Regions from separate parts of the Micrococcus sp. PSi08 genome, predicted to be linked through region 3. Evidence: predicted binding sites of a transcription regulator. Region 3 holds the regulator's gene; each other region holds the start of a gene.
The links. Region 3 encodes HrcA, which represses chaperone genes, less so after heat shock. Its sites were predicted from a motif close to TTNGCACTCGNNNNNNNCGAGTGCNAA; they were not measured.

Region 1 (10,993 bases), on a different contig from region 3:
CATCGCCTGGACGCCGGCGAGCTCCGCCGCGCAGCCCAGCCGCTCGGCGACCGGGGTCAGTCGCTCGATCTCCGCCGGCAGGTGCTCCGCCAGCGGGACCTGGGTGCCCCGGGCGTCCACGATCACGGTGGCGTCCATGCCGTACCGGGCGGCGCGCCACTTGTTCTCCTGCACGTGCCACGGCGGCAGGACCTCGACCGTCTCACCGCGCTCCAGGCTCGCGGACAGGTCGTCCACGAGGCACTGCGTGTAGGCGGTCACGGCGGCGATCTCCTCGAGCGTGGCCAGGCCGTCGCACGCGCGCATCTCCACCGTGCCCAGGCGGGGCACGGCCCGCACGTCCCAGCGGCACTCGGTGACGTCCGCGATCATGCCCACCTGCTCCATCTGGGCCACGCAGCGCTCGAAGTCCTCCCACTCCTGGAACTGGAACGGCAGGCCGGCCGTGGGCAGCTGCTGGAACAGGAGGGTGCGCTGGGACTGGTAGCCCGTGTCCGTACCCGCCCAGAAGGGGGAGGAGGCCGAGAGTGCGAGCAGGTGCGGCACGCGGTTGACCAGGCCGTTCACCACCGGCATGGCCTTGGAGACGTCGTCCAGGCCCACGTGCACGTGCACGCCGAAGATCAGCAGCTGCCGACCCCAGTACTGGGTGAGATCCAGCATGCGGTCGTAGCGCTCACTGGGCGTCGAGGGCTGCGCGATCGCGTCCGCGAACGGGTGCGTGCCCTGGCAGAACAGGGAGATGCCCCGCGCAGCCGCGGCGTCGGCCACGCGCGCGGCGATCCGGCCGAGGTCCGCCGTCGCGGCGTCGACGCGCTCGTGCACGCCCGTGACGAGCTCCACCGTGTTCTGCAGCAGCTCGCTGGTCATGTGCGGGTTCACGTCGTCCTCGGCGAGGCCCTCGGTCGCATGCAGGGTGCGCAGCAGGTCCGGGGCCTCGGAGCGCAGCTCGCCGGACACGGCATCCACGAGCGCGAGCTCCCACTCGATTCCGAGAGTGGACTGCGCGGAGTCGGCGAAGGGCAGAGTCATGCCGCCCATCCTAGAAGCCCGTGCCGGGTCTGCGCCCGGGGTCCACGCTTCGGACCTAGGGTGGGGCGCATGGCCCGCCCCCGCCCCGCCTCCCGCCCGCCGCGCCCCACGGCCGCCGCCTCGGAGGCGGACGACACCGCCCTGGCCCCCGTCCTCGAGCCGGAGGGCCGCGCACTGCTCGACTCCCTCGCCGGGTACCGCGAGGCCGACGCGCTCGCGGTCTCCTCCCGCCTGCGCGCCGCGGGGCACCCGCCCGAGCGCGTGGCCGCCGCGCTGACCCAGGCCGCGCTGCGGTCCCGGGCGGAGGCCCGCCTCGGGCCGGAGGCGCGCCGGATGCTGTTCACGCGCGACGGCCTGGAGCAGGCCACCCGCCCGCTGGTCGCGGGCCTGCATGCGGACCGGCTGGCGGCCGCGGGGGCCCGGCGCGTCGCCGACCTCGGCTGCGGTCTCGGCCTGGACGCGCGCGCCTTCGCCGACCGGGGCCTGGACGTCGTGGCGGTGGAGCGGGACGCCGTCGTCGCCGCGGCCGCCGAGGTGAACCTCGCCGGCCACCGCGGAGCGCGTGTGGTGCACGGCGACGCCGTGGCCTGGGCCCGCGCCCACGTGCCCGCCGAGGCGGACGCGGTGTGGCTGGACCCCGCCCGCCGTCAGGTCGGCGGGGGCGGGTCCGCGCGCGTGTTCGACCCCGAGGCGTTCTCCCCGCCCCTGAGCGTCGTGACGGACATCGCCGCGACGGGCGTCCCGCTCGGTGTCAAGCTCGGCCCGGGGCTCCCGCACGAGGCCGTGCCGGCGGGCGCCGAGGCCGAGTGGGTGAGCGTCGACGGCGACGTCGTGGAGGCCGCCCTGTGGTTCAACGCGGCGGCCCGCCCCGGGGTGCGGCGGGCGGCGCGCGTCATGACCGTCCGGGGCGGGGAGACGACGACGGCGCAGCTCGTCTCCGGCGCGGACTTCGGCGACTCGCCCGAGGTCGAGGCCGTGGGGGAGGAGGGCATGGCGGGGCTCGTCGGCGCGGTCCTGCACGAGCCGGACGGCGCCGTCATCCGGGCCGGACTCGTGACGGACCTGGCCGCGTCCTGGCCCGTGCCGACGCGGCAGCTGGACCCCCACCTGGCCTACCTCGTCGCGCCCGAGCCCGTGCACGACGGCCTGGCCCGCGCCCATCGGATCGAGGCGGTGCACGGTTTCCACCTGGCCTCCCTGCGGCGCTGGGCGAAGGAGACCGGGGTGGGCCGGCTGGACGTGAAGAAGCGGGGCATCCGCGAGACGCCCGAGGAGGTGCGTCGCGCCGTCCTCGGCGGGGCGAAGCCGGGCCGGCGTGGCGGGGCCGGACGGCACGCCACCCTCGTGCTGGCGCGCGTGGGTCGGTCGCGGTTCGCCCTCGAGGTGACGCCGTTGGACTGACGGGGCTCGAGGCCGCGGGCCCCGGGCGGCGGGAGCCGTCGAACCCCCGTTGGGGGATTACGGCACCCTCGTGTACGGTATTCGACTGAGGCAAGGCTCACCTCCACGGGAGCGCGCCCACCACCCCGACTGCTCATCCCGGGGCAGCCCCGCCGCCCAGAAGGAGAACCATGCCGCGTTCCGTCAGCGCCCCCCGCCTCGCCCGTCTCGCCCTGACCTCGGTGGCGGCCCTCGCCCTCGTCGGCTGCTCCGCCGGCGGCGCGGCCACGGGCTCGTCCTCCGCGAGCGCCTCCGGCGAGTCCTCGGCCTCCGCGAGCGCCGCCGGCGGCTCCTCGGCCGCCTCGGGCGGCATCGCGACCGGGGTCACCGTCACCGACATGTCCGGCGCCGAGGTCACCCTGCCGGAGGAGGTCGACTCCGTCATCGCCACGGACAACCGCACCTTCCGCACCCTGGACGACTGGGGAGTCGAGCTGTCGGCCGCACCGAAGCAGATCATGTACAAGGGCGAGGGCGGGCCCTCCTACCTCCAGGACGACTCGGTCGCCGACATCGGCAACCACCGGGAGCCGGACATGGAGCTGTTCGTCACGGCCGAGCCGGACGTCGTGTTCAACGGCCAGCGGTTCAACGAGCGCAAGGCCGAGATCGACGAGCTGACCGGCGACGCCGCCGTCGTGGACACGGACTTCGACGTCACGCAGACCCCCATGGACGAGGGCCTGAAGGAGCTGACCACCCTGCTGGGCGAGGCCACCGGCCACGAGGCCGATGCCGAGAAGCTCATCGCCGACTTCGACGCCGCCACCCAGCGCGCCAAGGACGCCTACGACCCCGAGCAGACCGTCATGGGCCTCATCGCCTCGGGCGGAGAGCTGTCGTACGTCGCGCCCAGCACCGGTCGCGCCATCGGCCCGTTCTTCGACATGCTGGAGCTGACCCCGGCCCTCGAGCAGTCGGGCACCGACAACCACCAGGGCGACGACATCTCCGTCGAGGCCATCGCGAAGTCGAACCCGGACTGGCTGATCGTCATGGACCGCGACGCCGCCATCGGCGAGGAGAACGCCACCGCCGCCGAGCTGATCGAGCGCTCCGAGGCCCTCCAGGACGTGACCGCGGTGAAGGAGGGCAACATCGTCTACCTGCCCGCCGACTTCTACGTCGCCGAGGACATCCAGAACCACACCACCGTCATGGAGGACCTCGCGAAGGCCTTCGAAGGCGCGCAGTGACTCTCGACGTGCGTCACCACGTCGCCGACGCCCCGCCCCGGCTCGAGGAGCCGGGGCGGGGCGACCGCGTGTGCTGGGTCCCGCCCGCCGTCCTGCGGCCCGAGCGCACCCGCTGGCAGCGCACCTGGCCGCTGCTGGTCGGCGTCGTGGTGACCGCGGCCCTCATCGTGGTCTCGCTGTTCGTGGGCGTGTACGACGTCGGCGCGGAGGGCGGACGCGAGATGTTCGCCATCACGCGCGTGCCGCGCACGGTCGCCCTCGTGCTGGCCGGCGCCTCGATGGCGATGTGCGGGCTGATCATGCAGCTCATGACGCAGAACCGCTTCGTGGAGCCCAGCACCACGGGCACCACCGAGTGGGCCGGCCTCGGCCTGCTGGTGACCATGGTGCTCGTGCCGGGTGCGGGCCTGGTGACCCGGATGGTCGGGGCCATCCTCTTCGCCTTCGTCGGCACCCTCGTCTTCTTCCTCTTCCTGCGGCGGGTGCGCCTGCAGTCCTCCCTCATCGTGCCGATCGTGGGCATCATGCTCGGCGCCGTCGTGGGCGCCGCGTCGACGTTCCTCGCCCTCCAGACGGACATGCTGCAGCAGGTGGGCGCGTGGTTCGCGGGCTCGTTCACCTCCGTGGTCCGCGGCCGGTATGAGCTGCTCTTCCTCGTGCTGATCGTGTGCGTGGCGGTCTTCGTCATCGCGGACCGCTTCACCGTGGCCGGCCTCGGCAAGGACGTCGCCACGAACGTCGGCCTCAACTACGACGCCGTGATCCTCACCGGCGTGGCCATGGTGGCCGTGGCCACCGGCGTGGTCACCGTGGTGATCGGGGCCCTCCCGTTCCTGGGGCTCGTGGTCCCCAACCTCGTGTCCATGGTGCGCGGCGACAACCTGCGGACGAACCTGCCCTGGGTGGTCATGGTCGGCGTGTGGATCGTGATCGTCTGCGACCTGATCGGGCGCACCGTGATCGCCCCGTTCGAGGTGCCCATCTCGCTGATCCTGGGCCTCGTGGGCGCGATCGTGTTCCTCGCCCTGCTGCTGAGGCAGGCCAAGCATGGCTGAGCCGCTCGCGACCGCCCCGGGTCGCATCCCCGCCCCGCCCGGCGGCGCCACCGCGGCCGGGCCCGTCGAGGCCGACGCCCCGCGCCGGTCCGGCGCGTTCGTCACCGCCGCCGACCGCCGGAGGTATGCGGTCGTCGTCGCCGTGCTGGCCGCCGTCGCCGTGCTCTCCACCGCCGGGATCCTGCTGTGGGGCAACGAGGCCGAACCCGGTTCGCGCGCGTTCTGGATGATCGCGCGGATGCGCGTGGAGTCCCTGGGCGTGATCGGCATCGTGGCACTGTGCCACTCCTTCGCGACCGTCACCTTCCACACGGTGACGGGCAACCGCATCATCACGCCCTCGATCATGGGGTTCGAGGCGCTCTACACCGCCGTGTCGACCGTCGCCGTGTACGTGCTGGGAGCCGCCGGCGTCGCGGTGCTGACCGGGGTGGGGCCGTTCCTCGCCCAGGCCGCGCTCATGGTGGCGCTGGCGACGGCCCTGTACTCGTGGCTGCTCTCCCGGCCCTACGGCAGCGTCCATCTGATGCTGCTCGTGGGCGTGGTGCTGGGCGGCGGGCTGGCCGCGCTGAGCACGTTCATGCAGCGACTGCTGGACCCGAACTCGTTCGACCTGCTGAGCGCGCGGCTCTTCGGCAACATCTCCAACGCCCGGACCGAGTACGTGGCGATCGCCGCGCCCATCGCCGTCGTCGTGTGCGCGCTGCTGTGGCTGCGCTCCCGCCGCCTGAACACGGTGGCGCTCGGCGCCGACGCCGCGACCAACCTGGGCCTGCCCCACCGGCGCGAGCTCATGGTGACGCTGCTGCTGGTCTCCGTGCTGATGGCCATGACCACCGCGCTCGTGGGCCCGATGACGTTCCTCGGCTTCCTCGTGGCGACGCTGGCGTACAGCCTCGTCGACACCCACGACCACCGGTTCATCCTCCCGGTGGCGGCGCTGGCCGGGTACGCGGTGCTCACGAGCGCCTACTTCGTGCTGCGGCACGTGTTCTACGCGGGGGGTGCGGTCACGGTGGTCATCGAGCTGATCGGCGGCATCACCTTCCTGGTCGTCGTGATGAGAAAGGGACGTCTGTGATCGAGCTGCGCGGCGTGGTGAAGCGCCACAGCGACGAGGTGTGCATCGGACCCGTGGACCTGGACATCCAGGCCGGGGGAGTGACGGCGCTCGTGGGGCCCAACGGGGCGGGCAAGTCCACGCTGCTGACGATGATCGGCCGGCTGCAGGACGCCGACGCCGGGACGATCGCCGTGGGCGGGCACGACATCACCACGACGCCGTCCCGGAAGATCGCGCAGACCCTGTCCATCCTGCGGCAGGAGAACCACTTCGTGACGCGGCTGACCGTGCGGCAGCTCGTGGGGTTCGGGCGCTACCCGTACACGCGCGGCCGGCTGACCCTGGAGGACGAGCGGCACGTGTCCGACGCGATCGACTTCCTCAACCTCGGCCCGTTCGAGAACCGGTACCTCGACCAGCTCTCGGGCGGCCAGCGGCAGCGGGCGTACGTGGCGATGGTGCTGGCGCAGAACACCGAGTACGTGCTGCTGGACGAGCCGCTGAACAACCTGGACATGCAGCACTCGGTGCAGATGATGCAGCAGCTGCGTCGGGCGGCCGACGAGCTGGGCCGGACCGTGGTGATCGTGCTGCACGACATCAACTTCGCCGCCCACTACGCCGACCGGATCGTGGCCATGGGCGACGGCCAGGTGGTGGAGACCGGCACCCCGGCCGAGATCCTGCGCCCTGAGGTGCTGGAGCGGATCTTCAAGACCCCCTGCAGCGTGGTGGACGGACCGCACGGGCCGCTGGCCGTGTACTACTGAGCGGGGCGACGGTGAGGCCGGCCCGGGTCGGTCCGGGCGGGGGTCGGGTGCCCGGCCGACGCGAGCGTTCCGTGGGCAGAACCCGCCGGGTCTCGCCTTCCGGGGGCAGAACCCGCGTGTTTCCAGGTTCCGTGGGCAGAAGCACCCTCGCTTCTGCCCACGGAACCCCTGCGCATGGACGGCAGGGCCATACGCGACGACGACGTCATGCATCCCAGCCGTTCGAGACCTGTGCCCGTCGTCTGAGGACGGCCTCGATCACCCGCGCGTATCCCTCGCCGACGTCCCGGCCCGTGACGTGCAGGGTCATCTGCCCACGCTCCGCGTAGTACTGGTCTCGCCGGGCGTCCCGGGCGTGTTGCTCGGCACTCCGGTGCACCTCGCCGTCGTACTGGAGGACGAGCCGGCAGTCCTCGAACCACAGATCGGCCTCGGGGGCGTCCCGCCGCCCGGGGTCGAACACGTGCTGCAGAGCCGGCTCGCCCAGCCCCGCCTCGACGAGCGCCAGCCTCAGCCGGGTCTCCTGCGGCGAGTCGGCACCCACCCGTACGCGCTCGAGCGCCGCCGTCGCCCGCGGTCTTCCGACGAACCGCCCGAGCGGCCGCATCGCCTCGTGCAGCGCGGTGACCGTGGTGATGGGAGGCCGCCGGCCGCGCGGAGACCAGGGGTGACGGACCAGGTGGTCACCCGCCGACACGAGGGATGCCTCGTCCCAGGGGTGGCCGATCGAGCACAGATCGAGCCAGGTCCGTTCCGGCGTCGTCACCCGTAGCCCGAGCACGGAGGTGACGTGGCCGGCGGGCAGGGGTCTGCGGTGCTCCATGACGCCGGGGATCCGCGCCCGTGCGGTGCCGCGGTGCAACGTGATCTCGACGGCGGCGCGTCGCGTGGCCCCGCCCGGGGGAAGCGGGAGGCCGTGGAGGTGCGCCGCCGTCTCGTGGGAGAGGACGGCGTCGGGACGGGACCGCAGGAGGGCGGTCAGCAGGTCGAGGCCGACCCCGTGGTGCGGCGGCGGGAGCCCAGCCGACTCCCAGGTGCGCAGCGGCATGTCACGGCGACGGTGGATGCCGCGGGCGAGGCGGAGGACGTCGGACCGCCGCACCCGGCTGGGCGGTAGACCGCGTTCGAGCACGTCGCGGGTGGTGAAGACGGGGACGAGGGGGAGGTCGGGAGCGAAGGGCATGGGTCGACCCTGACGCGGTCGGTCCGACGGCGGCCGGGCGGGCCGCGTGTCTGTGCACAACGGCGCGGGGTGGGCCGGCTGTGCAGGACTCGGCGACGGCCGGTTGTCCCGTCGGGACGACGTCGTCATGGCTCGGTGGGCAGAACTGCGAGGAGTTCCGCCCACGCAACATCCGTGGGCGGAAGAGAGGGCGCTTCTGCCCACGGAGATCGAAAACCTGCGGATGCTGCCCACGCGATGGGCGGGGGTGCGGTTTCTGCCCACGGAGGGTGGCGGGGGGCAGGGTGGGGAGTGGGGGAGGGACAGGATCCCGGCCGCAGTCGTGACCACTCCGTGTGCCCCCGGGCCCGGAACCCGCCCGGCCCGCCGCCCCACCGCATCGTGCCACCGACCTCCGCCCTCGGCGGACGGCGGGGACACGGCTGGCACTCATGTTGAAGGAGTGCCAAAACCCGGAGTAGAATCGGGGCTGGCACCCGGGGGTACCTGGTGCCAATGCCCGAGGTGGACCGTCCGGCACCGCGACGACGGAGGGTCTGACGCCCGTGGCGCACCCGCAGACCACAGCATCAGCGGACCGGCGAGCCCGCCGGAGCCGCACGTCGACGAAGAAGGAGTGTGCAGCATGTCTGTCTCCATCAAGCCCCTCGAGGATCGCATCGTTGTCCGCCCCCTGGAGGCCGAGCAGACCACCGCGTCGGGCCTCGTGATCCCGGACACCGCCAAGGAGAAGCCGCAGGAGGGCCAGGTCGTGGCCGTGGGCCCGGGCCGGGTCGCCGAGAACGGCAACCGCGTGCCGGTCGACGTCGCCGAGGGTGACGTGGTGCTGTACTCCAAGTACGGCGGCACCGAGGTCAAGGTCGGCGGCGAGGAGTACCTGGTGCTCTCCGCCCGCGACGTGCTGGCCGTCGTCACCAAGTGACCCCACCGCGACGGGCCCGGTGAGCGGCACGCACCGCACCGGTGCGCGCGCCCCGGGCCCCTCGCGTCTCCGCACCCCCTGACTCCCTGAACGAAAGGAGCGTCCGTCATGGCCAAGCAGCTGGCTTTCAACGACGACGCACGCCGCGCCCTCCAGGCCGGCATCGACAAGCTCGCCGACACCGTCAAGGTCACCCTCGGCCCCAAGGGCCGCAATGTGGTGCTCGACAAGGCGTGGGGCGCCCCCACCATCACCAACGACGGCGTCACGATCGCCCGTGAGGTGGAGCTGGAGGACCCGTACGAGAACATGGGCGCCCAGCTCGCCAAGGAGGTCGCCACCAAGACCAACGACATCGCAGGCGACGGCACCACCACCGCCACCGTGCTGGCCCAGGCGCTCGTGAACGAGGGCATGCGCCAGGTCGCCGCCGGCGCCGCGCCGGGCGAGGTCAAGAGGGGCATCGAGGTGGCCGTGGCCGCCGTCGAGCAGCGCCTGCAGGAGAACGCCCGCCCGGTCGAGGGCAAGGAGGTGGCCCACGTGGCCGCCATCTCGGCCCAGAACGACGAGGTCGGCGAGCTGCTGGCCCGCGCGTTCGACACGGTCGGCACCGACGGCGTCATCACCATCGAGGAGTCCTCCACGACCTCCACCGAGCTGGACGTCACCGAGGGCATGCAGTTCGACAAGGGCTTCCTGTCCCCGTACATGGTCACCGACGCCGAGCGTCAGGAGGCCGTGCTCGAGGACGCCTACGTCCTGATCAACTCGGGCAAGATCTCCAACGTGCAGGAGCTGCTGCCCCTGCTGGAGAAGGTCGTGCAGGCCAACAAGCCGCTGTTCGTGATCGCCGAGGACATCGAGGGCGAGGCCCTGTCCACCCTCGTGGTCAACAAGATCCGCGGCACCCTGAACGTCGTGGCCGTCAAGGCTCCGGGCTTCGGCGACCGCCGCAAGGCCATGATGCAGGACATCGCGATCCTCACCGGCGCCCAGGTCGTCTCCCCGGACCTCGGCATGAAGCTCGAGCAGGCCGACCTGGACGTGCTCGGCTCCGCCCGCCGCATCACCGTCACCAAGGACGAGACCACCATCGTCGACGGCGGCGGTGCGCCCGAGGACGTCGAGGCCCGGATCGCCCAGATCAAGGCCGAGGCCGCCGCGACCGACTCCGACTGGGACCGCGAGAAGCTCCAGGAGCGTCTCGCCAAGCTCTCCGGCGGCATCGGCGTGATCCGCGTGGGCGCCGCCACCGAGGTGGAGCTCAAGGAGCGCAAGCACCGCATCGAGGACGCCGTGTCCTCGACCCGCGCCGCCCTCGAGGAGGGCATCGTGGCCGGCGGCGGCACCGCGCTCATCAACGCGCTGACCGTGCTCGACACCGACGCCGACGTCCAGGCCCTGACCGGTGACGCCGCCGTGGGCGTGGACATCGTCCGCAAGGCCCTGAAGCAGCCGCTGCGCTGGATCGCCCAGAACGCGGGCGAGGACGGCTACGTGGTGGTCTCCAAGGTCGCCGAGCTGGAGCCGAACCACGGCTTCAACGCGAAGACCGGCGTCTACGGCGACCTGATCGCCGACGGCGTGATCGACCCGGTCAAGGTGACGCGCTCCGCGCTGGCCAACGCCACCTCCATCGCGGCCCTCGTGCTGACCACCGAGACCCTCGTGGCGGACAAGCCCGCCGACGAGGACGAGGCCGGCCACCAGCACTGACCCCTGAGTCGGCCCTGACACGGCCGGCTGTCGACGACGGCCCCTCACCCGCCCGGGTGAGGGGCCGTCGTCGTCCGGGCGGGAGACGCCGGCCGTCCGGGGTGCCCTCTATGGTGTGCCCATGGACACACCCACGCCGCCCCGTCCCACCGGGTCCCACACGACCCGGACCCCGGCCCGGCCACGGCTGCGCCGCTTCGTCCGCGAGTTCTCCTATCCGCACGGCATCCACCCGGCCCTCGTGCCGGGCGTGTCCGTGGAGGACCGCCGGGTGCGCTACGGCGTGGACCGGGTGATCCTCGCCGTCGTCGGCCTGCTGGTGGTCGGCTTCGTGGTGTGGGGTGTGCTGCAGCCGGACGCCGTGCTGGCCGTCTCGAGCGCGGCCCTCGACTGGGTGATGGTCCACGCCGGCTGGCTGTTCGTCCTGCTGGCCATCGGGATGGTGGTGTTCCTGCTGGTCCTGGCGTTCTCCCGGTACGGCGAGATCCCGCTGGGCCTGGACGGGGAGAAGCCCGAGTACTCCACGGCGAGCTGGTCGGCCATGCTCTTCGCGGCCGGCATCGGCATCGGCATCATCTTCTTCGGCCCGTACGAGCCGCTGACCTACTACCTGGCC
Region 2 (10,993 bases), on a different contig from region 3:
CGCCTCCCTCGAGGAGCTCCACGCGTTCGCGCGGGCAGCAGGGCTCTCGGAGCGGGCCTTCGACCGGGACCACTACGACGTGCCCGCGCACCGACGTGCCGAGCTCGTGGCCCGCGGGGCGGTGCCCGTCACCGGACGGGAGCTGGTGCGTCGGCTCGCCGCCTCGGGGCTGCGCGTGCCCGCCCGGAGCCGCGCCGAGAAGCGGGACGTCGTCCTCGCCCGGCGCTGGGCGCGGCTGTTCGAGGGCACGGCGGCGAGCCCGGATGCGGTGACGACGGCGGGACGCGACCTGCTGGCCCGCTGGGCGGAGCCGCATCGGCACTACCACGACCCGGCCCACCTGCTCGCGGTGCTCGAGTCCGTGGACCTGCTCGAGCGGGCGGGGGCGGAGACCGGGCCGGATCCGCGTGCGGTCCGCCTGGCCGCGTGGTTCCACGACGCCGTCTACGCCGGGGACCCCACCGCGCCCGCCGGCCAGGACGAGGCGGACTCGGCCGCCCTGGCCCGGGACGTGCTCACCGATCCGCGGCTGGCCGTGCCGGCCGACGTCGTCGACGAGGTGGCACGCCTCGTGCTGCTCACCGCCGCCCACGACCCCGCCCCGCACGACGCGGCCGGGGCGGTGCTCTCGGACGCGGACCTCGAGGTCCTCGGCCGCTCCCCCGAGGCCTACGCCCGCTACGTGGCCGCGGTGCGGCGGGACTACGCGCACGTGTCCGACGCGGACTGGGCCCGCGGTCGCGGCGCGGTGCTGGACGCCCTGCTGGACGCCGGGCGGCTGTATCGGACCGCGCCCGGCCGAGCACGCTGGGAGGCCGCCGCCCGCCGCAACCTGGCGGCGGAACGAGCCGCGCTGTCGGCCTGAGCGGGGCGCCCCGGTGCTGGCCCCGGACGCGGCGAGGCCCGCCTCCCCGGACGGGGAGACGGGCCTCGCAGGCTGGGCGCCCGAACGGGCCGGGCCGGCTCAGCGGCTGATCACATCATGCCGCCCATGCCGCCCATGCCGCCCATCGGGTCCATGCCCTCGGCGCCGGCGGCGGCCTTCTCGGGCTTGTCCGCGACGACGGCCTCGGTGGTCAGGAACAGGCCCGCGATGGACGCGGCGTTCTGCAGGGCCGAGCGGGTCACCTTCACCGGGTCGTTGATGCCGGCGGCCAGCAGGTCCTCGTACTCGCCGGTGGCGGCGTTCAGGCCGTGGCCGTCGTCGAGGGTCTTGACCTTGTCCGCCACGACGCCGGGCTCCAGGCCGGCGTTGAAGGCGATCTGCTTCAGCGGGGCCTCGATGGCGACCTTCACGATGTTCGCGCCGGTGGCCTCGTCGCCCTCGAGCTGCAGGCCGCCGAACGCCTTGGCGCCGGCCTGGATCAGGGCCACGCCGCCGCCGGCGACGATGCCCTCCTCCACGGCGGCCTTGGCGTTGCGCACGGCGTCCTCGATGCGGTGCTTGCGCTCCTTGAGCTCCACCTCGGTGGCCGCGCCGGCCTTGATGACGGCCACGCCGCCGGCCAGCTTGGCGAGGCGCTCCTGCAGCTTCTCGCGATCGTAGTCCGAGTCGGTGTTCTCGATCTCGGAGCGGATCTGGGCCACGCGGCCGGCGATCTGCTCGGCGTCGCCGCCACCCTCCACGATGGTGGTCTCGTCCTTGGTGACGACCACCTTGCGGGCGGTGCCCAGCAGGTCGAGGGTCGCGTTCTCCAGGGACAGGCCCACCTCGGAGGAGATGACCTGGCCGCCGGTGAGGATGGCGATGTCGGCGAGCATGGCCTTGCGGCGGTCACCGAAGCCCGGGGCCTTCACGGCCACGGACTTGAAGGTGCCGCGGATCTTGTTGACCACGAGGGTGGCCAGGGCCTCGCCCTCGACGTCTTCGGCGATGATCAGCAGCGGCTTGCCCGACTGCATGACCTTCTCGAGGATCGCCACCATGTCCTTCACGGAGGAGATCTTCGAGTTGACGATGAGGATGTAGGGATCCTCGAGGACGGCCTCCTGGCGGTCCGCGTCGGTCACGAAGTAACCGGAGATGTAGCCCTTGTCGAAGCGCATGCCCTCGGTGAGCTCGAGCTCGAGGCCGAAGGTGTTGGACTCCTCGACGGTGATGACGCCCTCCTTGCCGACCTTGTCCAGGGCCTCGGCGATGAGGGAGCCGATCTGCTTGTCCGCGGCGGAGATCGAGGCGGTGGCCGCGATCTGGTCCTTGGTCTCGATCTCGCGGGCGGCGGAGAGCAGCTCGGAGGTGACGGCCTCCACGGCCTTCTCGATGCCGCGCTTCAGGGACAGCGGGTCGGCGCCCGCAGCCACGTTGCGCAGGCCTTCGCGGACCAGCGCCTGGGCCAGCACGGTGGCGGTGGTGGTGCCGTCGCCGGCGACGTCGTCGGTCTTCTTGGCGACCTCCTTGACGAGCTCCGCGCCGATCTTCTCGTACGGGTCCTCGAGCTCGATCTCCTTGGCGATGGAGACGCCGTCGTTGGTGATGGTGGGGGCGCCCCACTTCTTCTCCAGCACCACGTTGCGGCCGCGGGGGCCGAGGGTCACCTTCACGGCGTCGGCCAGGGTGTTCAGACCCTTCTCCAGGCCGCGGCGGGCCTCTTCGTCGAATGCGATGGTCTTGGCCATGTGCAGGTCCTTTCTGGACGTCGGCTTCCTACTGCTGGTGGCTGACCCGCGCCGGTGCCCGCGACGGACGGCCCCTGGGGGCCTCACCGGTGGACAGGTCCTCCTCCACGGCGCCGGGCCGACCGGGGTACGGCTGGCAGTCGCGCCTTCGGAGTGCTAACCCCATTATGAGCACTCGCACCGGGAGAGTGCAAAGGGTCCGCGGTGCGGGAGCCAGCCCTTCCGCGGACGGCGGACGGCCCCCGGCAGCACGCCTCGGGAGGCGCCCCGCCGGGGGCCGTGAGCGGTGCGCGGCCGGCACGGCCGCGCGACGGGCGGATCAGCCGGTGACGACCACCGCGACGCCGTTCACCTGCAGGTTCGGGGTCTGCATGACCGGGAAGCCGAGCTCCTTGCCGACCGCCTCGGCGGCGGCCTTGTTGGCCGAGCCGTTGTACAGGACGGTGGAGGACTGGATGCCGTAGCCGCTCCAGTTCTTCGCGTCCACCGAGGTGTAGCCGGCGCTCCTGAGCCGCTGCGCGTAGGAGGCGGCGAGTCCCTGGGAGCGGGTCGCGTTGTACACGGTGACGTGGGTGCCGCGCACGGCCGAGGACTGTGCGGCCGCACGAGAGCTCGACGCGGCTGCGGACTGTGCGGCCGCACGGGAGCTCGACGCGGCCGCGGCCTGCGAGCGCGAGGCCTCCGCCGCGGCGGCGGAACGGGACGCCTCGGCGGCCGAACGGGACGCGGCGGCGTGCGAGGACTCCGCCGCCTGGGCGGCCGCCGACCGAGACGCCTCGGCGGACTGCGCGGCGGCTTCGGAACGCGAGGCCTCCGCCGCCTGTGCCTCCGCGGCGGCCCGGGACGACGCGGCAGCCTGGGACGACTCGGCGGCCTCGGCGGCAGCCGCCTCCTGCGCCGCCCGCGAGGACTCGGCCGCGGCCGCGGAACGGGACGCCTCCGCCGCGTCCTCGGACGGGGTGGCGGACTCGGTCGCGGACGCAGTCGACGCCGACGCGGAGGACGCCGAGGAGGACACGGACGACGCCGACGTCGACGGCGCGGCAGCCGGGGCCGTCGTCGAGCTCTCGGCGGCGACGGGCTCGGAGCGGTCGCCGGTGAGCCACGGCAGGACGACGCCCACGAACAGGCCGGCGAGCAGGACGAGGCCGGCCACCCAGAGCAGCGGGCTCAGGCGGCGACCCCCGCCCGTGGCGGTCGCGCCGGCGACGGCGAAGGACTCGCGGTGCGCGCCGCGCTGGTCCGTGTACTCGGGGACCTCGTCGAAGCGGTCGGGCTGGTAGGCCATGGGTCAGTTCTCCTGGCGGGAAGCGGGCGTGGACGGCGCCGGATCCGCGGGCCCCCTCCGGGCCCGGCTGCGGGTGCCGCGCTTGCGCAGCAGCCGCGTGACCAGCAGGGGTCGGTAGGCCAGGGCGGCCTCACGGTCCAGCAATCCGTTCAACACCTGATAATAGGCGGTCGGAGACAGCCCCAGACGCTCACGGACGGCGTGGTCCTTGGCCCCGCCGTACCGCCAGGTGGCGGCCTCCAGGTCCAGGACCGCACGCTCCAGGTCCGTCAGCTCGTCCCGCCGCGCCCGCGCGCGGGCACCCTCGTCCGGGGCCGGATCGGGCGAGACGGGCGTGGGGTGGGACATGGCGGCCACTGTACCCACCCGGTCTACCCTCGGGGCATGGAGTTCATCGCGCCCCTGGATCCGGGCTGGGAGGCGGCCCTCGCCCCGCAGGCCGCCGCGTTCGAGCAGGTCGGCGAGCGGCTGCGGGCCCGCCGGGCGGGCGGAGAGCAGGTGCTGCCCGCACCGGAGCACATCCTGCGGGCGTTCCGCCAGTCGTTCGCGGACGTCCGCGTCCTCGTGCTGGGCCAGGACCCCTACCCGACGCCGGGCCATCCGATCGGCCTGAGCTTCGCGGTGGACCGCCACGTGAGGCCGCTGCCCCGCTCCCTGGCCAACATCCACCGGGAGCTGCACGACGACCTCGGCATCACCCCGCCCGCCCACGGCGACCTCTCCGCGTGGACGGACCAGGGCGTGCTGCTGCTGAACCGCGCCCTCAGCGTGCGGGCCGGCGCACCCGGCAGCCACCGCGGCCTCGGCTGGGAGCAGATCACGGAGGCCGCGGTGCGGGCCCTCTGCGCGCGCGGCACCCCGCTCGTGGGGCTGCTGTGGGGAGCCGACGCGCGGCGCATGGCGCCGCTGCTGACGGCGGCGGGGGCCGGCGTCGTGGAGTCCCCGCATCCCTCGCCCCTGAGCGCCCACCGCGGGTTCTTCGGCTCCCGGCCGTTCAGCCGGGTGAACCGGCTCCTCGAGGCGGCCGGCGCGGCCCCGGTGGACTGGCGCCTGCCCGACTGAGCCGGGCCGCCGGTCAGCCGCGCTGGTGCATCACGAGCTCGGTGGGCAGCAGCGTGCCCATCCGGTCGGTGATCGGCTTGGCCAGGGTGTTGCCGAAGGCGACGCCGGCCGCGATCGCCACGACGATGACCGCGGCGTTGAACAGTCCCTCGACGCCCAGCAGCGTGGCCCCGGTCTCCACGGTGAACCCGTAGACGGACCGGAACATGGTGAGTCCGGGAAGCAGGAACAGCATGGACGGCAGGACGATCACGAGCGCCGGGGCTGCGAGCCGCTGGGCCACCAGGCGGCCGAGGAACCCGACCGCCGCCGCGGCGACCGCGGGCACCAGCCGGTCGCTGACCCCGACCTGCTGCGCGGCCAGGTACGCGCCGAAGCCGGCCCCGGACACGAGACCGCAGGCCAGGATCTGCGGCCACCGCGACTGCTCCACCACCGCGTCCGCCATGCCCGCGGCCATCACGAGGCCCAGCAGCAGCAGCGGCGGATAGCTCAGCGTCCCCGCCTCGGCCAGGTCCAGCTGTTCGAATCCCAGGAGATCCCCTATGCCCACGGCGATCATGATCCCGGCCATCACGCCGGCGAACACGAGCAGCGCGGAGAGGAAGCGGCCCGCGGCGGTCACCGGGAAGCCGTGGATGGCGTCCTGCACCGCGGTGACGAACCTCGCCGTGGGCAGGAGCATCATGATGCCGCCGGCGATCACCAGCGCCGGGTTGACCGGCAGGTCGAGGGCGTGGGCCATCAGCGCGATCACCGTGGCCGTGATCGCCCCGAACATCGTGGAGAAGATCTCCGGGAAGCGCGCCTTGTCCGCCTGGACCTTGAGCCAGAAGACCAGCCAGGTGGAGACCATGCCCAGGGCCGCGCCCGTCCAGGTCCCGCCGATGAACGGCACGAAGCAGGCCACGAACACGCCGGAGAAGAGGACCTCGAAGACGGCGGGGAACGGCTTGGGCTGATGCCGGATCTCCACGAGCCGGCGCTGGGCCTCGGCCCGGTCCACCTCGCCCGCGGCGATCTCCTCGACGAGCCGGTGGACGGCCACGAGCCCCTCGAAGTTCACCGAGGACGAGCGGACCACCCGCTGGAGGGTGAACGGGGCCTCGCCGCGTGAGGAGTCGGGCGCGTAGTTCAGGGAGATGGACTGGTTGGTCAGGTCCACCTCGGTCTCGAGGATCCCGTAGGCCTGCGTGGCCACGATGATCGAGGTCTCCACGTCCAGCGAGGCCGCGCCGAAGCTGAACATCGTCTCGCCCAGCTTGAGCGCGAAGTCCAGGGTGGTGCGGGCCTCGAGGGCCTGCGCCTCCGCGCGACGCTGCTGCAGCGTGGAGCGCATGCGGCGCCCATACGGCGAGGAGTGCGGGCGGTCGGCCAGCACGAGCGCCTGCGTCGGCAGGTTCTCGACGAAGACCTCACGGGAGCGCCGGCCCCGCCGACGCCCGCGCTTCTCGGGCGGGCCCACGGGGACCACCGGGTCCGGGACGGTGATGTCCGGCGCGGGGATCACGTCCGGAGCGGGCAGGGCGCCGTCGGCGTCCGCGGGGGCCAGGACGGAGGTGGGCACCTGCTCGGACAGCGGCGGCTCGGTCAGGGGCGCGTCCGCGGCCGGTTCCGGCAGCGTCTCCGCCTCCGGCTCTGCCGGCTCCTCCGGCTCCGGCTCCGGATCGGCGGCGGCGGGGCGGACCACGGGCGGCAGCGGCTCCGTCGGCTCGACGGCGACCGCGGCCGCGGCCGGGTGGGCCGACTCCGCCGGGTCGAGGTCGAGCAGGCCGGGGTCCTCCGGGTCGATCGCGAGGTCGCCGACAGCGGCGGCGTCCTCGGCGCCGGCCGGGCGCAGCACGGGGATGAGCGTGGGGACGGCCGGGGGCTCCGCGATGCGGGGGTCGAACCGCGCCGGCTCCTGGGTGCCCTCCTGCTCCATGCGGCTCACCCTCTCCTTCCGTATGCGGGCGCTGGACGCGCCACGGCGGTGGGCCGAGCCCCGCCGACGCGTCCATCCAACCACGCCGACACCTCCCCCGCCGGGGCCTTCGGCACCGCGGCCCGGGGATGCGAAAGGGCCCTCCCGGAGGAGGGCCCTGCTGCGGTGGATCTTACTGGACTCGAACCAGCGACCTCTCGCGTGTGAAGCGAACGCTCTAACCAACTGAGCTAAAGATCCGGGCGTCGCCCCATGGGGGTGACAACTCGAAGAACGATACCTCAGGCGGCGTCGCCTGTCCACCCGGGCGACGGCCGCCCCGCGCACGGCGGAGCGGCCGTCGAGAGCCGACGAGCACGTCAGGCGTCGGTCAGCGTGGCGCCGGGCTCGAAACCGCCCTGGGCGACCAACGAGGCCCCGGCGCCCGGAGCGGGCCCCGGTCAGGAGCTGCCGCCGAGGGAGGAGACCGCCCTGGTGGCGTCCGCCAGACCGGCGCCGCAGCCTGCGTAGCAGGTCACCGGCATGGACCGGGCCGTGGACGTGAGGGTGGACTCGACCTGGGCCGGGGTGAGGCTCGGCTGCTCGGCCAGCAGCAGGGCGGCCAGGCCCGCGACGTGCGGGGTGGCCATCGAGGTGCCGTTGTAGGCGGCGTGGCCGGCCGTCGTCGGGGTGGTGGCGCCGTTGTTCACGGTCGAGATGATGTTCGCCCCCGGAGCGGTCACGTCCACGGCGGAGCCGTAGTTCGAGAACGAGGCGCGGGCGCCCTGCGAGGTGGAGGCGGCCACCACGACGGTGTTCTGGCAGTTGGCCGGGCGCACATTGGCGGCGGGCTGGTTCTCGTTGCCCGCGGCCACGACGACGGGCACGCCGCGGGAGACGGCCGCGTTGATCGCGTTCTGGTAGGTGGTGCCGCACATGCCGGAGCCACCGAGGGACATGTTGATGACGTCCGCCGGGTTCGGGTTGGCCGGCACGCCCGCCACCGTGCCGCCGGCAGCCCACACGACCGCGTCGGCGATGTCGGACAGCGAGCCGCCGCACTTGCCGAGCACGCGGATCGGCTGGACCTTCGCGTTCGGCGCCACACCGACGACGCCCTGGGAGTCGGCCACGGCCGCGACGGTGCCCGCCACGTGGGTGCCGTGCCACGAGGAGTCGGAGGCACCGGCGGTGCCGCACTCGCCGGCGGCGTACCAGTCGCCCTCGTCACGCGGATTGGAGTCGCGGCCACCGCCGTCGCGCGCCGCCGCGCTGTCGGAGATGAAGTCGTAGCCGGGCACGACGTTGCGGTCGAGATCCGGGTGGGAGGTGATGCCGGTGTCGATGACGGCCACGGTCGCACCGGAGCCCGTCGTGCGATCCCACGCCCCGGGGACCCGCATGCCGTGGCTGCCGGTGAAGCCCCACTGCTGCGAGTAGAGGGCGTCCACGGGGCTCAGGCCGGTGGCGGTGAGGATGGCGTCCGGCTCCACGGCCTCGACCGCCCCGGAGGCCTTCAGGTCGGCCATGAACTTCGCGGACTCGGCCTGATCCAGCTTGCGGTCCGCCGTGATCACGCGGGAGCCGAGCGCGGTCTCACGCAGCTCCTTCACGGAGACTCCGGCCTCCTTCGCGGCCTTGCCCCAGGCGTTCGCGCGGCCCTTCGCGTGGGCATTGGCGGCGGTCTCCTTGTAGGTGACGATGAAGGAGTCGTAGCCGTCGGCGTTCGGGTCCTCGGCCTGCGCCGCCGCCAGGGGTGAGGCGGCGGTCGGGCTGGCTGCGGGTGCGGCGGGGGCGCCGCCGGAGGGGGCCGCGAGCGCGGGGGACGAGGTCAGGGTCCCGCCGGCGAGGACGGCGCCGGCCACGAGGGCGCCGATGCGGCGGCGGGTGCTGCGGGGTGTGGAGGACTGCACGGGATCTCCTCGGAGTTCTGGGTCACCGGATGCGGGCGCCCGAGGGGCTCGGGCCAGGGTGACTGAGCTCACGGTAGGGTCACGATTCCGTCACGGCGAGGCCGCGGGCCGAAGTCTGGCGGATGGTCGAGGCATCTCTCGCGGTTCCGCCAGCCGGGCCGGGCGGATGGTCGGGGCGCGCACAGCGGCACCCCAGCGTCGGCCCGCGCCGGACACGACGACGGCGCCGCGCCCTCCCGGCGGAGGTGCGCGGCGCCGTCGGGCCCGCGGTGGGGTGGAGCCCCCTGCCGGATTCGAACCGGCGACCTGCTGTTTACAAGGCAGCTGCTCTGGCCAGCTGAGCTAAGGAGGCCTGCGGCCGGCGCCCGGGGGCGCCGCGGCCGACCCTCCCAGCGTACAAGGCCCGGGCGGACGGCGCGGGGCGCCCCCTGCGTGGGGACGCCCCGCGGACCTCGGCGACGGGTCAGCCGGGTCAGCCGGCGATCTTGGCGCCCGCCCATTCGATGAAGGTCTTGTCCTCGCCGTCGAGGGCCCAGTTCTTCCCGTCCACGAACACGGTGGGGGTGCCGGCCACGCCGGCGACGCGCGCCTGGCGGGTGGTGTGCTCGACCGCGGAGCGGAACGTGCCGTCCTCGACGCAGGAGGCGATGTCCGCGCCGTGCTCCTGCGCGAGCTGCGTGATCGCCGCGTTGTCCAGGCCCTTGCCCTGGTGCTCGTCGTAGGCGGCGAACAGGGCGGACACGAAGCCGTTGTAGGCCTCGGGCTTCTGGTCCGCCACACAGTACGCGGCGTTGGCGGCGCGGGCCGAGTAGTTCTGGTTGTTCGGGGCGCTCAGGTAGTCCACCATCCGGTACTCGACCGTGACCTCGCCCTGCTCGAGCCACTGCTCGATCTGGTCCCCGTTGGTGGACTCGAAGTCCGCGCAGTGCACGCAGTTGAAGTCCTCGTAGAGCACGATCCGCGTCGGCTCACCATCACCACGGGCCTCGGTGTTCGGCAGGGTCTCGGGCTGAGAGCTCGCGGCCTGCTTCGGCACCTCGATCGTCGAGGGGTCGACCTCGCGTTCTCCCGCGCCCTCCGCCAGGGCCGTGGCCGAGGTCAACTCGATGCCGCCCTCCTCGTTCGCCACGGCGGGGATGGGGCCGGCGGTGGCGGCGTCGTCGCCGTTGCGGTTGAGCACGAACGCGACGACGAGGCCGATCACGAGCACCACCGCGAGGACCGAGCCCCAGATGACGCCGGTGCGGCGGCGACTGTCCTTCCTGCGCTGCTCCTCCTGGATCTGGCGGGCACGCGCACGAGCGTCCGTCGCCGAGGTGTGCGAGCCTGACGTGTTCCGGGCCAAGGGTCCTCCTCGTGGGGCAGTCGGTCCGGGTCGAGCACCGGAGCCGGCGGGCAGCGGGCGCGCCGCGCCAGGCGAGCATAGCGGCCCTGTCTGAAAGGATCGTGACCATGGACACCGCCGAGACCCCCTCCCCCGTCGATCGACTGACCATCACGGGCGCCCCGTCGGGGGACGCGACCGAGGACCCGGCGACGTCTCTGCTCGCCCTGCCCTGGGCGCTCCCCCTCGAGATGTGGCCGCGTGAGGTGCTGGCGGCCCTGCCGCGGGGCATCTCCCGTCACGTGGTGCGCTTCGCCCGGATGGGCGGGGGCATCGTGGCGGTGAAGGAGACCACTGAAGAACTCGCGTTCCACGAGTACCGGCTGCTGCGCCGGCTCGAGCGGAGCCCGGCGCCGTCGGTGGTGCCGGTGGCCGTGGTCACCGGACGCACGGAGGACGACGGCACGCCCCTGCCCGCCGCCCTCGTGACCAGGCACCTGCGCTTCTCCCTGCCGTACCGCGCCGTGTTCTCGGAGCGCCTCGAGCGCCGCACCCTCGTGCGGCTCATGGACGCGCTGGCGACGCTGCTCGTGGAACTGCACCTCGAGGGGTTCTTCTGGGGTGACGTCTCCCTGTCCAACGTCCTGTTCCGGCGGGACGCGGGCGGGTTCGCCGCTCACCTGGTGGACGCCGAGACCGGCGAGCTGCGGGAGCGGCTGTCCACCGGCCAGCGCGAGCACGACCTGGACGTGGCCGCCGTGAACGTGGGCGGTGAGCTGCTGGACCTGCAGGCCAGCGGGCTGCTGGACCCGGAGGTGGACCCCGTCACCACGCCGGACCTGCTCGTGGCGTCCTACCGACGGCTGTGGGACGAGCTGACCGAGCCT
Region 3 (8,484 bases):
CGCGCATGTACGCCAGCGGGGCGACCTCGATGGTCCCGGCCTCCATCAGCCGCGGGATCGACTCGGGCTCGATCATGTCGTGCAGCGCGTCGTACAGGGGGCGCAGGTACGGGTCGATCTTCTCGGAGAGCCCGCCGGGCAGGAAGCCGAGCCGTTCGCCGGCCTCGACGGCCGGGCGGGTGAGGATGATCCGGTTGACCTCCTTGGCCTGCAGCGCCTGCACCGCCTTGGCCATCGCCAGGTAGGTCTTGCCGGTGCCGGCCGGGCCGATGCCGAAGACGACGGTGGAGCGGTCGATCGCCTCCACGTAGTCCTGCTGGTGCAGGGTCTTCGCGCGGATGCGGCGGCCCCGGCCCGAGAGGATCGAGTCCAGGTGCAGCTGACCCGCGCCGCGCCCGGTGGCGGCGTCGCGGACGTGGTGGACCACCTGGCCCATCACCTCGGGGGTGACGGCCTGGTCGCGGCGGGCGATCGAGCGCAGGTCCTCGACGACGCGCCGCACCGTGGCCACCTCGGCCACCGGCCCGGCCAGGTCCAGCCGCTGGTCGCGGACCGTGACGTCCACGGTGGGGAACACGCCGCCGAGGATCCGCAGCAGGGCGTCCTGCGGTCCGAGCGTGCGGACCATGAGGTCGGCGGACTCGAACGCCACCCCCTCGTGCGCGGTGGCGGGCGGGGTCGGGGTCGTGGGGGGCACGGTCACGATGGGGCGGATCACCTCGGGGTCGCGGGGGCGGGACATCCCGACCAGTCTAGGCGTCGGCGCGCCGTCCTGCCGGGGCTCACCAGCGGCCGAGCCGGTGCTGGAGCACGGCGAGGGCGGCGGGGCCGGCCGTGGAGGCGCGCAGCACGTGCGGGCCGAGCCGCACCGGCACGGCCCCCGCGGCCACGCAGGCCTCGAGCTCGGCCGGGCCGATCCCGCCCTCGGGGCCCACGACGACGGCGATCTCGACGGCCGCGGAGAGTCGCTCCGCCGGCACCGCGGACACCCCGTGCTCCGCGTCCTCGTGCAGCACGAGGACGAGCCGGCCGCCGTCGTCGTCCCAGGCCAGCCCGGCGACCGCCGTCCCGGAGACGTGGTCCCGGACCGCGGGCACCCGGGCGCGACGCGCCTGCTTGGCGGCCGCGCGGGCCGTGTCCGCCCACTTCTGGCGGGCCTTGGCGGCCTTGGGGCCCTTCCAGCGGACGATCGAGCGCTCCGCCTCCCAGGGCACCACGGCGTCCACGCCGAGCTCGACGGCGGCCTGGACCGCCATGAGGTCCCGGTCGCCCTTGGCGAGGGCCTGGACGAGCACGAGCGCCGGGGTGGGCGCCGGCTCCTCCGCCACCGCGTCCAGCCGCACGGACACCGCGTCCGGGGCGGCCGCGAGCACGGTGCCGTGGCCGAGCGTGCCCGACCCGTCGGCCAGGAGCACGGCCTCCCCGGGGGCCAGGCGCATGGCCGCGGCGGCGTGCCGGGCCTCGGCGCCGTCGAAGACGACCTCCGCGCCCGCGCTCGCGCCGGCCAGGGCGCCCGGCTCGAGGTGGAACAGGGGGGCGGTCACAGGTTCCTCAGGTTCTCCCGCAGCCGGGCGAACATGCCCTTGGCCTGGGGTGCGCCGTGCACGACCTCCTCGCCGCGCACCTCGGCCAGGCGCTCCAGGAGCTGGCGCTGCTCGTCGTCCAGGTCGGTGGGCGTGGTGACCACCACGTCCACCTTGAGGTCGCCACGGCCCTGCCCGCGCAGGCGACCGACGCCCAGGCCGTGGAGGACCTCGACGTGGCCGGACTGCACGCCCGGGTCCAGGCTGAGGGACTGCTTGCCGTCCAGGGTGTCCAGCGTGACGGTGGTGCCCAGGGCCGCGGCGGCCATGGGGACGGTCACGGTGGTGGCCAGGTGGTCGCCCTCGCGGCGGAAGGTCTCGTCCGGGCGGACCGCGATCTCCACGTAGAGGTCGCCGTTCGGGCCGCCGCCCGGGCCGGCCTCGCCGCGGCCGGCGAGGTGGATGCGGGTGCCGTCGTCCACGCCCGCGGGGATGCGCAGGGTCAGCGGCGTCCGGGTGCGGACGCGGCCCTGCCCGTCGCACTCGTGGCAGGGCGTCGGGATGACGGTGCCGAACCCCTGGCAGGCGGGGCAGGCCTCGGTGGCCATGACGGTGCCCAGCAGCGACCGCACGGGGCGCTGGATCATGCCGTGGCCATGGCAGGTCTGGCAGGTCTCCGGCTGGGTGCCGGGCTCGCAGCACGAGCCCTCGCACCGATCGCAGCGCACGGCCGTGTCCAGCTCGATCGTCTGCTCGCCGCCGAAGACGGCGTCGCGCAGGTCGATCCGCGCGGTCACCAGGGCGTCCTGGCCGCGGCGGGCGCGGCTGGCGGGGCCGCCGCGGCCGCCCTGGCCGGCGGCGTTCATGAAGGTCTCGAAGATGTCGGCGAAGCCCCCGAAGCCGCCCGCCCCGCCGAAGCCGCCCGGGAAGCCGGCCTGGCCGTTCTCGTTGCCCGTCGTGTCGTAGGCCCGGCGCCGGCCCTCGTCCGAGAGCACCTCGTAGGCGTGGGAGATGCGCTTGAACTGCTCGGCCGCCTCCGGGTCGGGGTTGACGTCCGGGTGGTGGGTGCGCGCGAGCTTGCGGTAGGCGCGGCGGATCTCCTCGGTGCTGGCGTCACGGCTGACGCCGAGCGTCTCGTAGTGGTCGGTCACGGTGGGGATTCCTCTCGGGGAGAGCGGGACGTGGGGCGATGCGGGACGGGGCCCGCCAGGACGCGTGGAGGCGCGTCAGGTGGTCAGGATGCGGGAGAGATAGCGGGCGATCGCCCGGACGGCGGCCATGGTGCCCGGGTAGTCCATCCGGGTCGGACCGATGACGCCGACCTTCGCCACGGCGCCGGGGCCGTAGGCGGCCGCGACCACCGAGGTGTCCGCGAGCGATCCGGCGTTCTCGGAGCCGATCCGCACGGACACCCCGTGGGCGTCCTGCTCCATCTCCGTGAGCAGGCGCAGCAGCACCACCTGCTCCTCAAGCGCCTCCAGGATCGGCCCGATGGACGCGCCGAAGTCCCCCGGGGAGCGGGCCAGGTTGGCGGTGCCGGCCAGGACGATGCGGTCCTGCCGGCCGGCCTCGAGCAGGTCGTGGACGGCCGCGGCCACGAGGGCGGCGGACTGCCGGTGCTCCGGGCGGACCCGGGTGACGACGTCGTCCACCACGGTGGCCGCCTGCACCGGACCGAGCCCCAGCAGGGCGTCCAGCAGGAGGCCGCGGAGCACGGACAGCTCCGCCTCGTCGACCGGACGGTCCAGCACGGCGTGCCGCTGGTCCACCCGCCCCGTGGACAGGATGAGGACCACGAGCACGCGCGTGGGCGCGAGGGAGACCAGTTCGAGGTGGCGGATCGTGGAGCCGTCCTCGTGGGGGAACTGCGCGACGGCGACCTGCTGGGTCAGCTGGGCCAGGAGGCGCACCGTGGACTCCATCATGTGCTCGGTGTCCGTCTCCGGGTCCAGCAGGGTCCGCACGGCCCGGCGCTCGGCCGGGGACAGCGGCTTCACCTCGGAGAGGCGGTCGACGAACACGCGGTAGCCCTTGTCCGTGGGGACGCGCCCGGCGGAGGTGTGCGGGGCCACGATGAGACCCTCCTCCTCGAGCGCAGCCATGTCGTTGCGCACGGTCGCGGAGGACACGCCCAGGGCGTGCCGTTCCACGAGCGCCTTGGAGCCCACGGGCTCGCGCAGCGCCACGTAGTCCTCCACGATCGCCTGGAGCACCTGCAGGCGGCGGGGCTGCTCCGACATCTCGGTCCTCCTCTGGTCCGTCGGGATCCGGGGCGACCCCGGAGGTGCCCCTGGCTGGCACTCCGGCGGGTCAAGTGCCAATGCTACCGTCCGACCCGGGGGACGACCCGACCGGCCCGCACGGCTTCGCTCACGGTGATCGCCCGCCCCCGTTGCTACCGTGCTCTCCCATGGACTGGAGCAGCTGGGGCCCCGCGGGCCACGACGACCTGACGCGCCGCCCCGCCCGGACCGTCCCCGATGTGCCCGCCACCCCCGGCACGGTGGTCGAGGACGTGGCCTCCGGGTTCACCGGGGCCGTGATCGGCATCGAGCGCTCCGGCGGCGTGCACGTGGTGGTCCTGGAGGACCGCCGCGGCGTGCGCCGCGGCTTCCCCCTCGGCGGCGGCTTCTGGATCGACGGCGAGCCCGTGACCCTGGTCCCCCCGACCGCCGCGGCCCCGGCGGCGCCGGCCCGCACCGCCTCCGGCTCGCGACGGGTCGAGGGGGCGCGGGCCCGCACTGCCCGCGCCTCTCGCATCTGGGTGGAGGGCGTGCACGACGCCGAGCTGGTGGAGAAGGTGTGGGGCGAGGACCTGCGCCTCGAGGGCATCGTCGTGGAGCCCCTGCACGGCGTGGACGACCTCGCCGGGGCGATCCGTGCGTTCGCCCCCGGTCCGCGGCGCCGGCTCGGGATCCTCGTGGACCATCTCGTCACCGGGTCCAAGGAGGAGCGCCTCGCGGCCGAGGCCATGCGGGTGCCGGGCGCCGCGGGCAACGTGCTCATCCTCGGTCACCCCTACGTGGACGTCTGGCAGGTCATCAAGCCCTCCGTCCTCGGCATCCCCGCGTGGCCCGTCGTGCCGAAGGGGCAGGACTGGAAGACGGGGATCCTGCGGGGACTGGGCTGGCCGCACGGGAGCAAGGAGGCCACGGGGCTGGGGTGGAAGCGGCTGCTCTCCCACGTCACCACGTACGCGGACCTCGAGCCGTCCCTGCTGGGCCGCGTGGAGGAGCTCATCGACTTCCTCACCGCCGCACCCGAGCACTGATCTCGGCGCGGCCCCCGCCCGCCCGCGCTATGCTGGCCCATGCCCTGCGCCCGGTCCCCGGCGCGCGGGTCCCGCGATCCAGGAGGAGCCCCTCGTGAACACCCGCGCGCAGCCCGACGCCGGCCGCACCGGCCACGGCCCGCCCGCCTGGCTCGTCTCGGCCGGCGGCCGCGGCGCCCCGCTCACGGCGAAGCAGGACCGTGACCGCGCGGCGCTGGCCCATCTCAGTCTGGCGTTCGGCGTGCTCGGCCCGCTGGTCGTGTGGCTGCTCTATCGCGACCGCGGCCCGTTCACCTCGCAGGAGTCGCGGGAGGCCCTGAACTTCTCCGGGCCGCCCACGCTCATCACGCTCCTGTTCTTCTTCCTGTCCCTGTTGCCGGTGGTCGGCCCGATCTTCGCGATCCTCGGCGCGCTCACGTGGGCCGCCATGGCGGTCTACGGCGTGATGGGCGCCTCGCACGTGTCCAAGGGCCGTCCGTTCCGGTACCCGTTCAACCTGCGCATCCTGCGCTGACCCGGGGTCGGCCGGTCAGAAGCCGGCCAGCGCCCGGACGATCGCGTCGTTGCGCAGCCGCCCCTCGAGCGTCGGGATGATGCGCCCGTCGACGGCGGCGCGCCCGTCCAGCAGGCCCGCGGCGATGAGTTCGGCGATCGCCCCGCGGATCCGCGCGGCCTCCCCCGGCGTCTCCGAGACGAGCTCCGCGGTCGGGAGCCCGCCCACCGTGCGCACCGCGAGCATGATGCGCTCGAGGCGCCGCGCGTCGGCGTCGGGCCGCTCGCGGCCCACGGCGGGGGTGACCCCCGTGGCCAGCCGCTGCGCGTAGGCGGCGGGGTGCTTGGCGTTCCAGAACCGGACGCCGGCGAGGTGCGAGTGCGCGCCCGGGCCGATCCCCCACCAGTCCTGGTCCTCCCAGTACGCCACGTTGTGCCGCGCGCGGTGGACCCCGGACCCCCGCGGATCCCGCGCCCAGTTGGACACCTCGTACCAGCGGTAGCCGGCGGCGCTGAGCAGCTCCTCGGCGAGCAGGTACTTGTCCGCCTGGTCGTCGGGGTCCACGTCCGCCACCTCGCCGCGGGCCACCTGGGCCCCGAGCTTGGTGCCCTCCTCCACGATCAGCGAGTACGCGCTCACGTGGTCCGGGGCCAGGACGACGGCGGCCTCGAGCGTGGCCCGCCAGTCGGCGAGGGACTCCCCCGCGGTCCCGTAGATCAGGTCCAGGGACACCTCCAGGCCGGCCTCGCGGGCCGCGGCGACGGCGGCGGGGACGGACTCGGGCCGATGGGTGCGCTCGAGCGTGGCGAGCACGTGCGGCACCGCGGACTGCATGCCCAGGGAGAGGCGGGTGAAGCCGCCGGCCGCGAGCTGGCGGGCGTACTCCGGGGTGATCGTGTCTGGGTTGGCCTCGGTGGTCACCTCCGCGCCGGGCGCGATCCCGAACCGGTCCACCGCCGCCTGGAGGATGCGCACGAGGTCCGCGGCCGGCAGGAGCGTGGGCGTGCCGCCGCCGAAGAACACCGTGTGCAGCGGGCGGGCGGGCACGTCCGAGGACGCGAGCACGTCCGCGGCGAAGTCCAGCTCCGCGACCGCCGACTCCCAGTAGTCGCCGCGACCCGCGCCGGGGCCGAAGTCGACGGCCGTGTACGTGTTGAAGTCGCAGTAGCCGCAGCGCACCGTGCAGAACGGCACGTGGACGTACAGGCTGAAGGTGCGCGCCGCGCCGTCGCGGGCGGCCGCGCGCACCCGCCGCCCGACGTCGGCCGGCAGCCGGCCGTCGTCGGGGACGGGCTCGCCGAGGGGCAGGGCGGGCACTTACTTCTTCGCCGCCTGGTCGGCGCCGGCGCCGTCAGAGGACAGGGCGGCGATGAAGGCCTCCTGCGGGACCTCCACCCGGCCGACCATCTTCATGCGCTTCTTGCCCTCCTTCTGCTTCTCGAGCAGCTTGCGCTTGCGGGAGATGTCGCCGCCGTAGCACTTGGAGAGCACGTCCTTGCGGATCGCGCGGATGTTCTCGCGGGCGATGATGCGCGAGCCGATGGCGGCCTGGATCGGCACCTCGTACTGCTGGCGCGGGATCAGCTCCTTGAGCTTGCCCGTCATCATCACGCCGTACGCGTAGGCGTTGTCCCTGTGGGTGATCGAGGAGAACGCGTCCACCTGTTCGCCCTGGAGCAGGATGTCCACCTTGACGAGGTCGGCGACCTGGTCGCCGTCGGCCTTCCAGTCCAGCGAGGCGTACCCCTTGGTGCGGGACTTGAGCTGGTCGAAGAAGTCGAACACGATCTCGGCCAGCGGGATCCAGTAGCGGATCTCCACGCGTTCCTCGGAGAGGTAGTCCATGCCCTTGAGATTGCCGCGCTTGGCCTGGCACAGCTCCATGACGGCGCCGATGAACTCGGCCGGCACGATGATCGTGGCCGAGGCCATGGGCTCGCGCACCTCGAGGATCTTGCCCTCGGGGAACTCGGAGGGGTTGGTCACGGTGACGACCTCACGGTCCTCCCGGGTGACCTCGTAGACCACGTTGGGCGCGGTGGAGATGAGGTCGAGGTCGAACTCGCGCTCGAGGCGCTCGCGCACGATCTCCAGATGCAGCAGACCGAGGAAGCCGACGCGGAAGCCGAAGCCCAGCGCGACCGAGGTCTCCGGCTCGTAGACGAGCGCGGCGTCGTTGAGCTTGAGCTTGTCCAGGGCGTCACGCAGCACGGGATAGTCCGAGCCGTCGATGGGGTACAGACCCGAGAACACCATGGGCTTGGGGTCCTCGTAGCCACCCAGGGACTGCTCCGCCGGGTGGGCGTGGTTGGTGACCGTGTCGCCCACCTTGGACTGACGCACGTCCTTCACGCCGGTGATGAGGTAGCCCACCTCGCCCGCGGCCAGGCCCTTGGTGGGCACGGGCTCCGGGGAGGAGACGCCGATCTCGAGGAGCTCGTAGGTGGTGCCCGTGGACATCATGCGGACCTTCTCCCGTGGGGAGAGCCGGCCGTCCACGACGCGCACGTACGTGACGACGCCCCGGTAGGTGTCGTACACGGAGTCGAAGATCATCGCGCGGGCCGGGGCGTCCGCGTCCCCCTCCGGGCCGGGGATGGCGCGGACCACGCGGTCCAGCAGCTCCTCGACGCCGACGCCCGTCTTGCCGGAGACGCGCAGCACGTCCTCGGGCTCGCAGCCGATCAGGGAGGCCAGCTCGGCCGCGTAGCGGTCCGGATCCGCGGCGGGCAGGTCGATCTTGTTGAGCACGGGGATGATCTCCAGCTCGTGCTCCATGGCGAGGTAGAGGTTCGCCAGGGTCTGGGCCTCGATGCCCTGGGCGGCGTCCACCAGCAGGATCGCGCCCTCGCACGCGGCCAGCGAGCGGGAGACCTCATAGGTGAAGTCCACGTGCCCGGGGGTGTCGATCATGTTCAGGGCGTAGTCCACCCCGTCCACGGACCAGGGCATGCGCACGGCCTGGGACTTGATGGTGATGCCGCGCTCACGCTCGATGTCCATGCGGTCCAGGTACTGGGCCTTCATGTCGCGGGGCTGCACGACGCCGGTGGCCTGCAGCATGCGGTCCGCCAGCGTGGACTTGCCGTGGTCGATGTGGGCGATGATGCAGAAGTTGCGGATCACCGAGGGGTCGGTGGCAGCGGGCACCGGGGGGTTCGACGCCAGGGGCGACACGGGCACTTCCTCTACGGGTG

Region 1: the regulator HrcA is predicted to act here: its motif matches at 8,162-8,188, upstream of groES (co-chaperone GroES).
Region 2: the regulator HrcA is predicted to act here: its motif matches at 2,750-2,776, upstream of groL (chaperonin GroEL).

Annotation. Positions count from the first base shown of each region.
Region 1 covers NZ_JBHNYP010000002.1:66,023-77,015, reverse strand. Annotated here, with positions in the region: gene ACFI33_RS01125 (glutamate--cysteine ligase) at 1-1,032, opposite strand, end outside; gene ACFI33_RS01120 (THUMP-like domain-containing protein) at 1,102-2,433, shown strand; gene ACFI33_RS01115 (siderophore ABC transporter substrate-binding protein) at 2,604-3,668, shown strand; gene ACFI33_RS01110 (ABC transporter permease) at 3,665-4,723, shown strand; gene ACFI33_RS01105 (iron chelate uptake ABC transporter family permease subunit) at 4,716-5,804, shown strand; gene ACFI33_RS01100 (iron ABC transporter ATP-binding protein) at 5,801-6,556, shown strand; gene ACFI33_RS01095 (hypothetical protein) at 6,762-7,739, opposite strand; gene groES (co-chaperone GroES) at 8,365-8,661, shown strand; gene groL (chaperonin GroEL) at 8,770-10,377, shown strand; gene ACFI33_RS01080 (BCCT family transporter) at 10,499-10,993, shown strand, end outside.
Region 2 covers NZ_JBHNYP010000039.1:2,872-13,864, reverse strand. Annotated here, with positions in the region: gene ACFI33_RS11155 (DUF4031 domain-containing protein) at 1-865, shown strand, start outside; gene groL (chaperonin GroEL) at 976-2,616, opposite strand; gene ACFI33_RS11145 (LytR C-terminal domain-containing protein) at 2,936-3,904, opposite strand; gene ACFI33_RS11140 (DUF3263 domain-containing protein) at 3,908-4,252, opposite strand; gene ACFI33_RS11135 (uracil-DNA glycosylase) at 4,289-4,966, shown strand; gene ACFI33_RS11130 (threonine/serine exporter family protein) at 4,980-6,890, opposite strand; tRNA gene ACFI33_RS11125 (tRNA-Val) at 7,057-7,130, opposite strand; gene ACFI33_RS11120 (S8 family peptidase) at 7,331-8,782, opposite strand; tRNA gene ACFI33_RS11115 (tRNA-Thr) at 9,058-9,134, opposite strand; gene ACFI33_RS11110 (DsbA family protein) at 9,255-10,127, opposite strand; gene ACFI33_RS11105 (DUF4032 domain-containing protein) at 10,235-10,993, shown strand, end outside.
Region 3 covers NZ_JBHNYP010000001.1:82,140-90,623, forward strand. Annotated here, with positions in the region: gene ACFI33_RS00380 (PhoH family protein) at 1-742, opposite strand, end outside; gene ACFI33_RS00385 (16S rRNA (uracil(1498)-N(3))-methyltransferase) at 783-1,544, opposite strand; gene dnaJ (molecular chaperone DnaJ) at 1,541-2,674, opposite strand; gene hrcA (heat-inducible transcriptional repressor HrcA) at 2,750-3,763, opposite strand; gene ACFI33_RS00400 (DUF3097 family protein) at 3,934-4,794, shown strand; gene ACFI33_RS00405 (DUF4870 domain-containing protein) at 4,889-5,308, shown strand; gene hemW (radical SAM family heme chaperone HemW) at 5,324-6,604, opposite strand; gene lepA (translation elongation factor 4) at 6,605-8,464, opposite strand.